3 regions of the Mesorhizobium sp. U510 genome follow, and region 3 is predicted to be linked to each of the others. Evidence: riboswitches for the same ligand, from Rfam matches in the RefSeq annotation. Region 3 holds a riboswitch; each other region holds the start of a gene.
The links. Region 3 has a riboswitch for cobalamin ahead of ACLGL5_RS27020 (DUF1636 family protein). Riboswitches for the same ligand answer to the same signal wherever they lie in the genome.

Region 1 (4,270 bases), 3.1 Mb from region 3:
AGAAGATCTCGCGTTCGCGGAAATCGGGCGCCAGCAGCGGCAGCCGGATCGCGTCGATGCGGCCCATATGGCCGTACCAGCCCTCGCGGCTCGACCGCTCCTCGATCATGAAGCCGAGCGACAGGCCCGGCATATGGCCGCCGAGCAGTTCGAGCTCCTTGCGGAAGATGATCTCTTCCGGGCGACGCGCGCAGTTGACGAAGCCGACATCGGTCCATGGCGCGCAATCGTTCAGCCAGCGCAGCATCGACATCATCGGCGTCACGCCGGAGCCGGCCGAGATCAACAGATATTTGGCCGCCGGATGGCTGTGCAGCGAAAAATCGCCGCTCGGCCCATAGGCCTTGACGTGCGAACCGGGCACCAGGTGATCGAACATCCAGCGTGTGCCGATGCTGCCGGCCTGTGCCTTCACCGTCACCGCGATCGAGAACGGCCGCGACGGCGACGACGACAGCGTATAGGTGCGCATCAGCGGTCCGTCCGGCGTCGGCAGTTCCAGCGTCACGAACTGGCCCGGCTTGTAGCGGAACCAGGTCTGGTTGTCGGAGCGGAAGGTGAAGGTCTTGACGTCAGGCGCCTCGTCGCTGACGCCGATCACTTCCAGCACCTGCAGCCTGTCGTTCCAGGGCGCCATCTGGTCGAGATGGCGATAGAGGCCAAGATCCGTCATCGCGTTCATCCCCAAACCCCTCAGGCGACACTGCGCAGGGCCGGCCGGCCATCGTCGGCAAGGCGCGGACCGATGAAGCGGGCGTACCAGTCGACAAACTGGATCACGCCGCCCTCATGCAGCTCCGAATAGGGGCCGGGTTCATAGGCCGGCGACTGGATGCCGAAGGCGTTTTCCTCGACGATGCGGCGATCCTGGTCGTTGGTCTCGGTCCAGACATGGGTGAGTTCGGCAAGATCGTAGTCGACACCCTCGACCGCATCCTTGTGAACCAGCCATTTGGTCGTCACCGCGGTTTCCGTGGCGCTGATCGGCAGCACGCGGAAGGTGACGGCGTGGTCGCCCAGAATGTGGTTCCACGTCGTCGGATAGTGATAGAGCAGCAAGGAACCGATGCGGTCGGCGGAGACGCTGTCGGACAGGTTCTTCTTCACCGCCCGCTTGCCGGTCATCGTGTAGCTGACCGCATCGCGCAGCAGCGGCGCGCGGGTGGCGCGGTATTGCCCGGCCGGATCGATGCGGAACTTGCTCGGCAGGCCGGCCGCTTCGCATTTGGCCCAGTGTGCCAGCATCTCCGGATCGCTGTCGGCGCCTTGCACGCCGGTCACCGTCGGGGCTTCCGGGAAGGTTTTGCACAGCTCCGGGTGATTGCCGGCGCAGTGGTAGCACTCGCGGTTGTTTTCCCAGACGAGCTTCCAGTTGCCCTTCTCGACGATCGTGCTCTCGAAGGCGATCTTGGCTTCGCTGAGCCGGTGCGGCTTGAGATAGGGTTCGATCATCGCCCGCATCGGCGAGAAGTCGGCGGGTTCCTTGGCCAGGCAGATGAAGATATAGCCGGCCACGCTTTCGCAGGCGACCGGCTTCAGGCCGAACTGGCTCTTGTCGAAACCGTCGGCCATCTGGCGGGCAAACAGCAGCCTTCCGTCCAGCTCATAGGTCCATTGGTGATAGGGGCAGACCAGCTTGGCGGCCATGCCCTTGTCGGTGTTGCAGACGCGGCTACCGCGGTGGCGGCAGGAATTGTGGAAAGCGTTGATCTTGCCCTGCTGATCGCGCACCAGCACGACCGGATAGTCGCCGATCTGCACGGTGATGAAGCTGCCGGGCTTGGGCAGTTCGCAATCATGGCCGACGAACAGCCAGTCGCGATACCAGATCAGCTCCATGTCGAGCTTGAAGAAATCGGGATCGGTATAGAAGGGCTGCTCGAGCGAGAAGCCCTCTCTGCGGCTGTTCAAGAGCCTCAGCATATCGTTGCGCGCATCCATGTCCTGTCCTCATACTTCAAGGACTGAACTGGTGGTGATTGAGGAAGGATGAGACGCAGGCCGGCGAAAGCCGGGCGCGCGCCATCCGCCTCTTGACCGCCCACCGCGATCAGTCGAGTTCAAAAATCTCGGGCTGGTTTCCGGGCTCTGGAGTGTCCTTGCGGACGGTCGCGACACCTTCCCAGGCTTTCGCCCAGTGGTCTCCCGTTGCGACTTGAACTCCACCACCGTTGCGGGGGCAGCGCCGGATTTTGACCGGCTTCCCAATTCTCCGCCCCGTCGTCACGAAGCGGCACCTGAGATGACATGATCTAATCACGACGGCGTTTGCGACATCGGCATGAAAGCGACATCGCATCCATGCGGCGCGACACGCATGCGCAACGATCTGGGCGCGGACAGCGGTCACGAAAATCGTCTTCGCCGTTAGCTGTACTGGCTGTCAAAATCGACCCGGAACAGGGGCAAAAAAGGTTAACGGTTTCGAAAAGTGACTATTAGCGGATTCTAAAATCGAACCGAACGGTTCGTTTCTGTTGACGGTGCGTGCAGGACGGTGTGAACACTGGACCTCCGATACAGTCTGTGATCTTGCGGCTGGCTTTAATTAAGTGATTGATATTAAGAAGAAAAATTTATGGCGTGGAAACCTCTGGCACAATTTCAAGTGGTGGATTCTTGGTCCACACGGAACAACTTCGTGATTGGAAACGGCGATCTGGCTTTCCCACATCGGGGCTGTCCGAACGACGCGATTTCAATCCCAAGACACGCCGCTAGACGGACGGAAAAAATACTGGAGTACTAAAAATGAAAAAGATTGTTCTCACTGCCGCCGCCCTTCTGGCCATTTCCGGCAGCGCCTTCGCTGGTAGCGACCACTACGGTTCGAATGCCGCCGCAGCCACGACTGTCGACAGCTCGTACACCGCTTCGACCAAGAAGTCGGAACCGGCTGCTCAGACGCCTGCCCAGGGCGCAGATCACAACCTCTTCGGTAATAACTAACAACGGGTCCCGGCTAATGGCGGGCTTTTCGCCCGCCGCTCTGGCCGATCTTGAGAAACTCAGGAGACTAACATGAACAAGCTCATCCTTGCTGCCGCCGCCGTCCTGGCCATTTCCGGCAGTGCCTTCGCTGGCAGCGATAACTACGGTTCCAACGGTGCCAACCAGCCGGCCGCTGCGGTCGACCATTCCTACACGGCTTCGGTCGACAAGTCGGCTCCGGCCACCCAGGTGCCTGCTCAGCAGGGCGCTGACCGCAACCTCTTCGGCAAGTAATGCCGGTTCACGGAAATGGCGGCGATGCCGGCCATTCCCGTGAAATCCAGAAATTCAGGAGACTAACATGAACAAGCTCATCCTTGCTGCCGCCGCCGTTCTGGCCATCTCCGGTAGCGCTTTCGCGGGCAGCGACAACTATGGCTCCAATGGCGCCAACCAGCCCGCCGCAACTTCGGTCGACAACTCGCGTACGGCTTCGATCCGCGAGAGCGGCTCGCCCGTCTACAAGCTGCTCAATTCGTCGGGCGACGTGCAGAAGTCCGCTCCTCAGGGCAGCGACCGGAACCTCTTCGGCCGTTAACAGCCGAAGCTGATCTCCAAAAAAGAGCGGCGGGCCTGGCCCGCCGCTCTTTTTTGTTGCCTTGACCCAGCAGGACCGGCGGCCTCAAGCCGCTTTTGCTTCCGGCTTTTGCAGCGCGAAGGAATGTCCGTCCGCATCGAAGATATGCAGGTCCTCGGCATTGGCGCTCAGCCGCAATGTCGAACCGCGCTTGACCTCGACATTGCCCGGCAGTTTGGTCACCAGCGGCAGGTCGGCGCGGCCGATATCGATATAGACCAGCTGGACCTCGCCGAGCTGCTCGACATAGTCGACCGTTCCCTCGAACAGATAGTCCGCGCCGCTGGCAATCATCAGGTCTTCCGGCCGCACGCCGAAACTGACCGCCGCGCCCTTGGCCGAGGCCGGCGTCGTGATCGGCACCGTCGCCTTGCGGCCGCCGACATGGTTGACGACGGTCGGGTTGCCGGTCTTGTCGATGGTTGCCGGCAGGATGTTCATGGCCGGCGAGCCGATGAACTGGGCGACGAACAGGTTGCCGGGCTTCTTGTAAAGGTCCATCGGCGTGCCGACCTGTTCGACATGGCCGTCCTTCAGCACCACGATGCGGTCGGCCAGCGTCATCGCTTCGACCTGGTCGTGGGTGACGTAGATCATCGTCGTGTTGGGCATCGATTCCTTGAGCTTGGCGATCTCGATGCGCGTGGCGACGCGTAGCGCCGCGTCAAGGTTCGACAGCGGCTCGTCGAACAGGAACACTTT
Region 2 (4,270 bases), 1.4 Mb from region 3:
GGCGGCATTTCAGGCGCCACCCATTTGGCCGCGATATAGACACCAGCCGAAAGCAGCCAGCACAGGATGGCGGCCGGATAGCCGGTCAAGGAGGATATGGGGCCGACCGCGGGTTGCGCGGCTTGATGCGCTATCGGCATTGCCTGCATGTCATGTCCTCCCCTTCGATGACGTCTGCCGACGGGGTAACATAGCCTGCGTCGTTGGGTCGTGCATCCGTTTTGAAGGGTGAGGTCGCGTACGCTTTTACTTTGGTATCGGGAGGTCGCGTGTCAGCTTTTCGCGTTGCATAGCCTGGCAGTGGCGGTTGGCAGTCGACCCAAATGTGACATTTAGTTCTGGTCGCGCTCCTGCCAGGATTTGGCATCCCGCCCCAACCGCTTACCTTGCGTTCAACTCCGCCATATAAGCATTCGAAATCCCGGGGGCGCCGCGAGTGCTAGACAACTACAACCTCGACCGCTTCGGCGTGATCCACCAGATCGACGCCACGCCGATCACATACGACAAGCAATACATTTCCTATTACGAGGATCTGAGCGACCGGACCATCAAGCTCGGCTATCAGCGGCTTGGCTGGGTGCTGGGGATCACCGGTGAGATACCGCGGTCCGTGTTGGAGATTGGCTATGGCACCGGCACCTTCATTGAGGCCGCCAAGATTACCGGGGTTGCCGACTGTGCCGGCTGCGACATCACCAAATTTCCGCTGCCCGAGGGCGTCCGCTTTGTCGATTGGGACGAGGCGCTCGCCGGCTCGTGGGATCTCGTCGCCATGTTCGACGTGCTCGAGCACATTCCGGATCTGGGTTTCCTCGCCCGCCTTCAGACCCGCCACCTGGCCATCGCCGTCCCTTACTGCCGCTGGCGTGAACTTGGCGCCGATGGCGATGCGTGGTTCCGGACGTGGCGCATGCGTCTGCCCAACGAGCACCTGCACCATTTCGACCGTGACTCGCTGGTGGCGCTCCTCGCGCATTACGGCTTCGAATGCGTGATGCTGAATTGCTTTGAAGACGGGATCAGACTGCGGCCAGGCGAAGCGGGTCCAAATATTCTGTCAGGCTTTTTTAGAAAGCTGTAGCGCCGGTTTCCCTCGGCGACCGCGGCCAGGTGTCATGCCTCCTGCCTGGTGACCGCTCGCGGCTGAAAACCGAGGTACCGCCGAAGACTTATTGCGCAACGACAGGGGGTTGACATCGTCGCGAAATATCGCCTCAAAGGTAATGTTATTACATATCGAATGAAGTGCGGCGGCATCGCAAAAAACTCATTGCGATGCGATCGATGGAAATCTACGGTGGGTGCGTGATGGTCCCCGCGCCGAAAGGCAAGGGGTGAAAAGGGAACACGGTGAGACCCGCAGAGGTCGAGACCGTGGCTGCCCCCGCAACTGTAAGCGGTGAGCAAGATCCGACATGCCACTGGCCGGCAAGGCTGGGAAGGCAGGATTGCGCCGAGACCCGCGAGCCAGGAGACCTGCCATCACTGAGTTGACCGGACGGGGTGTGCCGGGAGGAGACGTGGACGTCGGTCTAGTCGGCCGGCTCGCCAGCATCCTTCCGTCGCCAGTTTTGGAAAGTGACGGAAGTTGGCCGGCGCCATCGATCACCGCATCATCGTGTGCACGCTTTGCCGTGACGTCCCGACCGGCATCAGGTCGGGCGAAAGCCTGTGTGCCGATCTGCGCTCCCGGCTCGCGGCCTGCCAAGAACCCGCTGTGGCGCATGGCTTCACGATCGAAGGCGTCGAATGCATGGCGGGCTGTGCGCGGCCGCTGACCGTGGCCTTCCAGGCGCCAGGCAAGGCTTCCTATCTCTTCGGCTCCATCGACGCCGAGGCCGACGCCGGCGATCTCGTGCGATTTGCCAGGCTTTACGCCTCGCTCGCCGACGGCTGGTGCAATTCCGGACAGCGTCCGCCGCGGCTGGCGGGCAAGACGCTGGCTCGTATTCCCGGGCCGGCCAAGTTTGCGGTCAACAGCCGATGACAGCGCCGCTCCTCCATGCACGCGACCTCTGCGCGATGGCCAATGGCCGCGATCTGGTCCGCGCCGTCAGCCTGTCGGTGGCCACAGGCGATCGCCTTGCCATCATCGGCCCCAATGGCGCCGGCAAGACCACGCTGCTGCGCATGCTGTCGGGCATGCTCAGGCCAAGTTCCGGCGAGGTGAAGCTTGGCGGGCGCCGCCTGGACAGGATCTCGACCGCCGAGCGGGCCCTGCACGTCGCCGTTGTCGGCCAGACCGACCAGCCGGACCCGCGGCTGGCGGTGATCGACTATGTCGAGCTCGGCCGCGTCCCGCATGCCGGACTGAGGCGCAGGAGCGAGGAGCGCGACATCGTCGTCGACGCGTTGCGCCGGACCGGCCTGTTGCCGCTGCTTGGCCGCACGATCGGCTCGCTGTCGGGCGGCGAACGCCAGCGCGCCCAGCTGGCGCGCGCCATCGCGCAGCAACCGAAGGTGCTGTTCCTCGACGAGCCGACGAACCATCTCGATCCGCGCGCCCGTGGCGAATTGCTCGAACTCATTGCCGGCTTCGGCATGACGGTGATCGCGGTGCTGCACGATCTGGCACTGGTGGCACCCTTCGCCACCAGGGTCGCAGTGATGAACGAAGCGCGGCTGCATGCGCTTGCCGCGCCGCGCGAGGCGCTGACCCAAAAGCTGATCCGCGAGATTTTCGGCGTCGACGTGTTTCGCCTGCGCCATCCGACCGAAGACCGCGAACTCACGGTCTTCGATGTTCCGAACCGCTCCGCGCCGCCATCCTGATCGACCCCATCCCTGATCCGACATTGTTCAACCGAGGAGCAAAATCCGTGAAACGTCTCGCCCAGTCGCTCGTCTTCTCGCTGCTGGCTTCGTCAGCGTTCGCCTTCCCGGTCACCGTCGACAGCTGCGGCAAGCCGCTGACCTTCGACGCGCCGCCCAAACGCGCCGTCATCCATGATCTCAACATGGCCGAGATGGCCTTCGCGCTGAAGCTGCAGCCGTCGATCGTCGGCCTGACCGGCATCACCGGATGGTACAAGGTCGGCCCCGAATTCAAGGCCGAGCAGGGTTCTATTCCCGAACTGGCGCCCAAATACCCGACGCTGGAAAACCTCGTCGCCGTCGAGCCCGATTTCTTCTTCGCCGGCTGGTACTATGGCATGAAGCCGGGCGGCGACGTGACGCCAGACACGCTCGCCCCGCACGGCATCAAGACGCTGGTGCTGACCGAAAGCTGCGTCCATCTCGACAAGAACCGTCCGGCTGCCTCGATGGATCTGCTCTATGGCGATGTCGAAAAGCTGGGCAAGATCTTCGGCAAGGAGACCGAAGCCAAAAAACTTGTTGCCGGCTGGAAGGCGCAGCTCGCTGATATCACTGCCAAGGTCGGCGGCGCAAAGGGGACGCGGGTGTTCCTTTATGATTCAGGTGAGGACAAGCCGTTCACCGCCGGAAAATTCGCCATTCCGAGCGCCATGATCACAGCGGCGGGCGGCGACAACATCATGGCCGACATGGACACCAGCTGGGGCAACACGGATTGGGAAACCGTGGCGTCGCGCAATCCGCAATTCCTCATCCTGCTCGATTACCAGGATGGCGGCGGCTACAAGAAACTGCTCGACTTCCTCAAGGCGCACCCGGCGATGAAGGAGACGGACGCGGTCAAGAACGAGCGCTTCGTGGCGCTCCGCTATGCCGAACTGACGCCCGGCCCGGCAAACATCGAGGCGATCGGCAAGATCGCCAAGGCGATGCATCCGGAAGCGTTCTGATGCTTCTTGCCCCTGGGCATAAATCCGGTGCGCTTTCAGGGCACAAGGCGTTCGCGCTGGCGACAGTGGCGGGCACGGTAGCGGTCGTCGCCCTCGTGCTGCTGTCAATCGCCTATGGTTCGACACTGATCCCGCTGACTGACGTCATCGCCTCGCTTGGCCATGCCGTCGGATTGAACGAGCACCAGGTGTCGGGCCCGGTCGGCAAGATCGTCGTCGATCTCAGGCTGCCGCGCACGATCCTGGCGGTCTGTGTCGGCAGCGGCCTCGGCATAACAGGCGCCTTGCTGCAGACGGTGACCCGCAACGATCTTGCCGATCCCTTCCTGTTCGGCCTGTCGTCGGGGGCGGCGGCCGGTGCTGTTTCCGTCATCACCGTCTTTGGTGACAGTTTTGGCATCTGGACCTTGCCGGTCGCGGCCTTCACCGGCGGCATACTGGCCGCCTGCATCGTCCTGCTGCTGGTCGCGCGGGTGCGGGGGCAGGGGCCGGAACGGCTG
Region 3 (4,270 bases):
GACAGGGCCACGATATCCGCCGGCGTCTGCCGCAGATCGACCGGCTCGGCGAGATCGTCGAGCGAGGCGGAGGTCGTGGTGAGGATATGCATCGCGGCCCGTGTCTGAACTCAGCCGGCGAGTATACGCTCGATTGCCGGGCGGTTCAGCCCCTTGAGGCCGATGACGACCAGGCGCGAACGGCGGTCGTCCTCGGCGGTCCAGGCGCGGTCATAGTAATGATTGACGCGCGGGCCGACGGCCTGCAGCAAGAGCCGCATCGGCTTGCCGCCGACCTCGACGAAGCCTTTCACGCGCAGCACGTTTTCCTGTTCGGCGGCGGCGGCGACGCGTTGTGCCAGCTCATCCGGATTGGCGATCGAGGGAATGTCGACGATGAAGGTGTCGAAGTCGTCATGCTCGTGGTCGAAGGCGCCGTCATGATGGGATTTGCGGTTCTCGATGTCGTCCTCGACGGCGAGACCGAGCCCGAGCAGCACGGAGGGATCGACCTTGCCATGCGAGGTCGGCACGATCTTCACGGCACGGGCGGAGTGTTCGCCGATGATGGCGTTGGCGCGGGCCGAACCGGCGGCGTCCATAAGATCGCTTTTCGACAGGATGATCAGGTCGGCGCAGGCGATCTGGTCCTCGAACAGTTCCTCGACCGGGTCGTCATGGTCGAGGCTACCATCTTGCGCGCGCTGCGCCTGCAAGGCGTCCATGTCGTTGGCGACCCGGCCTTCGGCCAGTGCGGGACCGTCGACCACGGCGATGACGCCATCGACGGTGACGCGGCTCTTCACCGTCGGCCACTGGAATGCCTGGACCAGCGGCTTGGGCAGGGCCAGGCCCGAGGTCTCGATCAGGATGTGATCGACCTTGGGGTTGAGCGACAGGATCTGGTCGAGCGCCGGCACGAAATCGTCGGCCACGGTGCAGCAGATGCAGCCATTGGCCAGTTCGACGATGTTTTCCTCCGGGCAGGTGTCGATGCCGCAGCCCTTCAGAATCTCGCCGTCGATGCCGATGTCGCCGAACTCGTTGACGATGATGGCAATGCGCTTGCCGCCGGCGTTTTCCAGGAGATGGCGGACCAGCGTCGTCTTGCCGGCACCAAGGAAGCCGGTGACGACGGTGCAGGGGACGCGGGTGACGGAAGCGCTCATGATCAATCCTTCAGCAGGTTGAGGGGAGGAATGCGGGCAACGAGGCCGCGCTTGAGGGAATTGGGCCGACCGCGCCATGGAATGAGGCCGTCGGTCGAGGTGGCGAAGAGTTTGGCGCCGGTGACGAGGTCGGCGCCGCTGGTCGCGGTCAGGTCGCCGAAGACATAGCTCCAGCAACCGTCGCGCAGGATCGCGGCGCTCAGCCGGCGCTTGCAATTGCCGAGGCACTCGACCGTGCGGATGCGGATGTCATCGCTCGCAGCGGCTTGGCGCGTGTCTTCGGCTAGCAGTTCGCCGGCGCGGGGATGGGCGTCGGAGCCGGTCTCGTCGCGGCAGGAGGCGCAGACGATGACGGTGACGCCGGCCAAGGCATCCCCGTCGGCGGACGAATTGTCCGCTGTGCCAGCCGAAAAACTGCTGTTCTGGTCCAAAAACCGGGCTCCTTGCCCGGAAACCCGCCGGGCGATCGGATTCTTTTGTCGCAGACGGCAGGTCTCCTGGCTCGCGGGTCATCGCCTTGGGTGCCGCCTTCCCGGGAACGTCCCAGTGGCTTTCGGCCTTGGCTCTTCGCTTACAGTTGCGGGGACAGCCGCGGATTTGAGATCGAAATCCCGCACCGCATTCCCTCTTAGCCCCTGCCGTTGCGGGCAAGGGACCGTCTGGAGCGGATTTAGGCTTTTGCAGGCAGCGGTGTCAACGCGCGGCTACGACATGGCGATGTCGGCGAGCGCCGGACCCAGATCGCCGGCGGGTGTCACTTCGATGCGTTCAAGGCCAAGCCAGCCCTGCATCTGCTGCAGTTCCTCGAAGAGTTGCGCGGCGGTTTCAGGTGGCGCGCCGGGTTCGGCGTAGGCGGCGTGGATGCGCAGGACGCTGGCCGGCCGGTCAGCCTTGAGGTCAACGCGGGCGACGATCCGGTCGCCGAGCAGGAAGGGCAGGACGTAATAGCCGTATTGGCGCTTCTCAGCCGGCGTGTAGATCTCGATGCGGTAGTGGAAATCGAACAGCCGCTCCGAGCGCGAGCGCTCGAAGACGACCGGGTCGAACGGCGCCAACAGTGCGCGGGCCTCGATTTTCCGGGGCAGGCGGGCGTCCTTATGAAGGTAGGCCGGCTTGTCCCAGCCCTCGACACGCACCGGCAGCAATTCGCCCAGCTCGACCAGTTCCTCCAGCCGGCCTTTCATGTCGGCCGGCGATAGCCGAAAGTAGTCGCGCAGGTCGCCTGATGTCGCCACGCCATGGGCGCGGGCAGAAATGCGCAGCAATTCGCGGTGCGCGTCCTCGGCTGGCGGCACGGGCAGGTCGAGGATCGCCTGCGGCAGCACGCGCTCGGGCAAATCATAGAAGCGCTCGAAGCCGCGGCGGTGCGCCGTGGTGATGCGCCCGGCCCAGAACAGCCATTCGAAGGCATGCTTGGCATGGCTCCAGCCCCACCAGCCGCCCGAACCTTTCTGACCTTCCAGCGCCGAAGCGGCGATCGGGCCGCGCGCGGCGACCTCGCGGTAGATCTCTTCTATATAGGCGGCGTGCTCGCGGCCCCATTTGGCCAGGCCCAGATACATCTCGTCGCCCTGCTCGGCGCGCTGCATGCGCCAGCGCATCAGCGGATAGGTCTCGACCGGCAGGAAGGAAGCCTCATGCGCCCAGTATTCGAAGACGGTGCGCTTGCGCGTCACGGCGGCATTGTCGAGCAAGGTCAAGGGATAGGGGCCAAGGCGGGAATAAAGCGGCATATAATGCGCGCGCACCACCGCGCTGACGGAATCGATCTGCAGCAGGCCGGTGCGGGAGAGCACGCGGGCGAAGTGGCGGCGATCGGGTGTGCCATTTGGGCGGGGATCGAGAAACCCCTGTGCGGCGAGCGCGATGCGCCGGGCCATGGCAAGCGAGATTTTTTCCTTCATGCAGGTATCACTCTGGGCGCTTCTGCTGTGGGTCTGACGGGTGATTCCAGCCCATGCTAGCAGGGTTTTAGCGGCAACCCTGTCAGGAGAGAAAAGTGGAGTAAAAAACGAAGGAAATCAAACAGGAGCGGATCGGACCAGTTTCTCCGGATATGCCGTCCAGGTCGGCGTTTTGAACAAGGTTTGACTTGCTTCGCTGGAAGTGCTGCGCTAACCCTCGCCGCGTTGCAGCATAGGCCCCTTAAAACGGTTCAGCGGTTAATCTGTCACGCTTCCGCATTAAGGTCCGGTGCTGTAATCAAAGTGGATTGGCGCCAACGGAAAGCCGCTGCATGAACGCACTTCTCAGTTCGTACCTGCCCATCGTCCTGTTCATCGGCGTGGCGCTGGTCGTCGGCCTGGCGCTGCTGGCCGCACCGTTCCTTGTGGCCTACCGCAATCCCGATCCCGAAAAGCTTTCCGCCTACGAGTGCGGTTTCAACTCGTTCGACGATGCCCGCATGAAATTCGACATCCGCTTCTACCTGGTGTCGATCCTGTTCATCATCTTCGACTTGGAAGTGGCCTTCCTTTTTCCCTGGGCGGTGTCCTTCTCGAAGATCGGCATGCTGGGTTTCTGGTCGATGATGGTGTTTTTGGCAGTGCTGACCATCGGCTTTGCCTATGAATGGAAAAAAGGAGCGCTGGAATGGGATTGAACGACAGTTCAGGCACCCTCGTCGCGCCGAAGCCGAAGGGCATCATCGATCCCAACACCGGCCGGCCGGTGGGGGAGGACGATCCCTTCTTCCTCGAAATCAACAATGAGCTTGCCGACAAGGGTTTCCTGGTCACCTCGACCGAGGCGCTGATCACCTGGGCGCGCTCGGGCTCGCTGATGTTCATGACCTTCGGTCTGGCATGCTGCGCCGTCGAGATGATCCACACCTCGATGCCGCGCTACGATTCGGAGCGCTTCGGCGTCGCGCCGCGTGCGTCACCGCGCCAGTCCGACATCATGATCGTCGCCGGCACGCTGACCAACAAGATGGCGCCGGCGCTGCGCAAGGTCTACGACCAGATGCCGGAGCCGCGCTACGTCATCTCGATGGGCTCCTGCGCCAATGGCGGCGGCTACTACCACTATTCCTATTCGGTGGTACGCGGCTGCGACCGCGTCGTGCCTGTCGACATCTATGTGCCCGGCTGCCCGCCGAGCGCCGAAGCTTTGCTCTACGG

Region 1: another riboswitch for cobalamin. It lies ahead of ACLGL5_RS08670 (aromatic ring-hydroxylating oxygenase subunit alpha); the one in region 3 lies ahead of ACLGL5_RS27020 (DUF1636 family protein).
Region 2: another riboswitch for cobalamin. It lies ahead of ACLGL5_RS20140 (DUF1636 family protein); the one in region 3 lies ahead of ACLGL5_RS27020 (DUF1636 family protein).

The regions. Positions count from the first base shown of each region.
Region 1 covers NZ_CP180532.1:1,358,481-1,362,750, forward strand. Annotated here, with positions in the region: gene ACLGL5_RS08665 (FAD-binding oxidoreductase) at 1-673, opposite strand, end outside; gene ACLGL5_RS08670 (aromatic ring-hydroxylating oxygenase subunit alpha) at 694-1,941, opposite strand; cobalamin riboswitch at 2,056-2,256, opposite strand; gene ACLGL5_RS08675 (DUF680 domain-containing protein) at 2,752-2,949, shown strand; gene ACLGL5_RS08680 (DUF680 domain-containing protein) at 3,022-3,225, shown strand; gene ACLGL5_RS08685 (DUF680 domain-containing protein) at 3,293-3,529, shown strand; gene ACLGL5_RS08690 (ABC transporter ATP-binding protein) at 3,614-4,270, opposite strand, start outside.
Region 2 covers NZ_CP180532.1:3,846,062-3,850,331, forward strand. Annotated here, with positions in the region: gene ACLGL5_RS20130 (DMT family transporter) at 1-149, opposite strand, end outside; gene ACLGL5_RS20135 (class I SAM-dependent methyltransferase) at 437-1,084, shown strand; cobalamin riboswitch at 1,296-1,501, shown strand; gene ACLGL5_RS20140 (DUF1636 family protein) at 1,592-1,990, shown strand; gene ACLGL5_RS20145 (ABC transporter ATP-binding protein) at 1,987-2,775, shown strand; gene ACLGL5_RS20150 (ABC transporter substrate-binding protein) at 2,823-3,770, shown strand; gene ACLGL5_RS20155 (FecCD family ABC transporter permease) at 3,770-4,270, shown strand, end outside.
Region 3 covers NZ_CP180532.1:5,199,972-5,204,241, reverse strand. Annotated here, with positions in the region: gene cobN (cobaltochelatase subunit CobN) at 1-92, opposite strand, end outside; gene cobW (cobalamin biosynthesis protein CobW) at 111-1,148, opposite strand; gene ACLGL5_RS27020 (DUF1636 family protein) at 1,151-1,579, opposite strand; cobalamin riboswitch at 1,619-1,823, opposite strand; gene ACLGL5_RS27015 (winged helix-turn-helix domain-containing protein) at 1,853-3,052, opposite strand; gene ACLGL5_RS27010 (NADH-quinone oxidoreductase subunit A) at 3,385-3,750, shown strand; gene ACLGL5_RS27005 (NuoB/complex I 20 kDa subunit family protein) at 3,741-4,270, shown strand, end outside.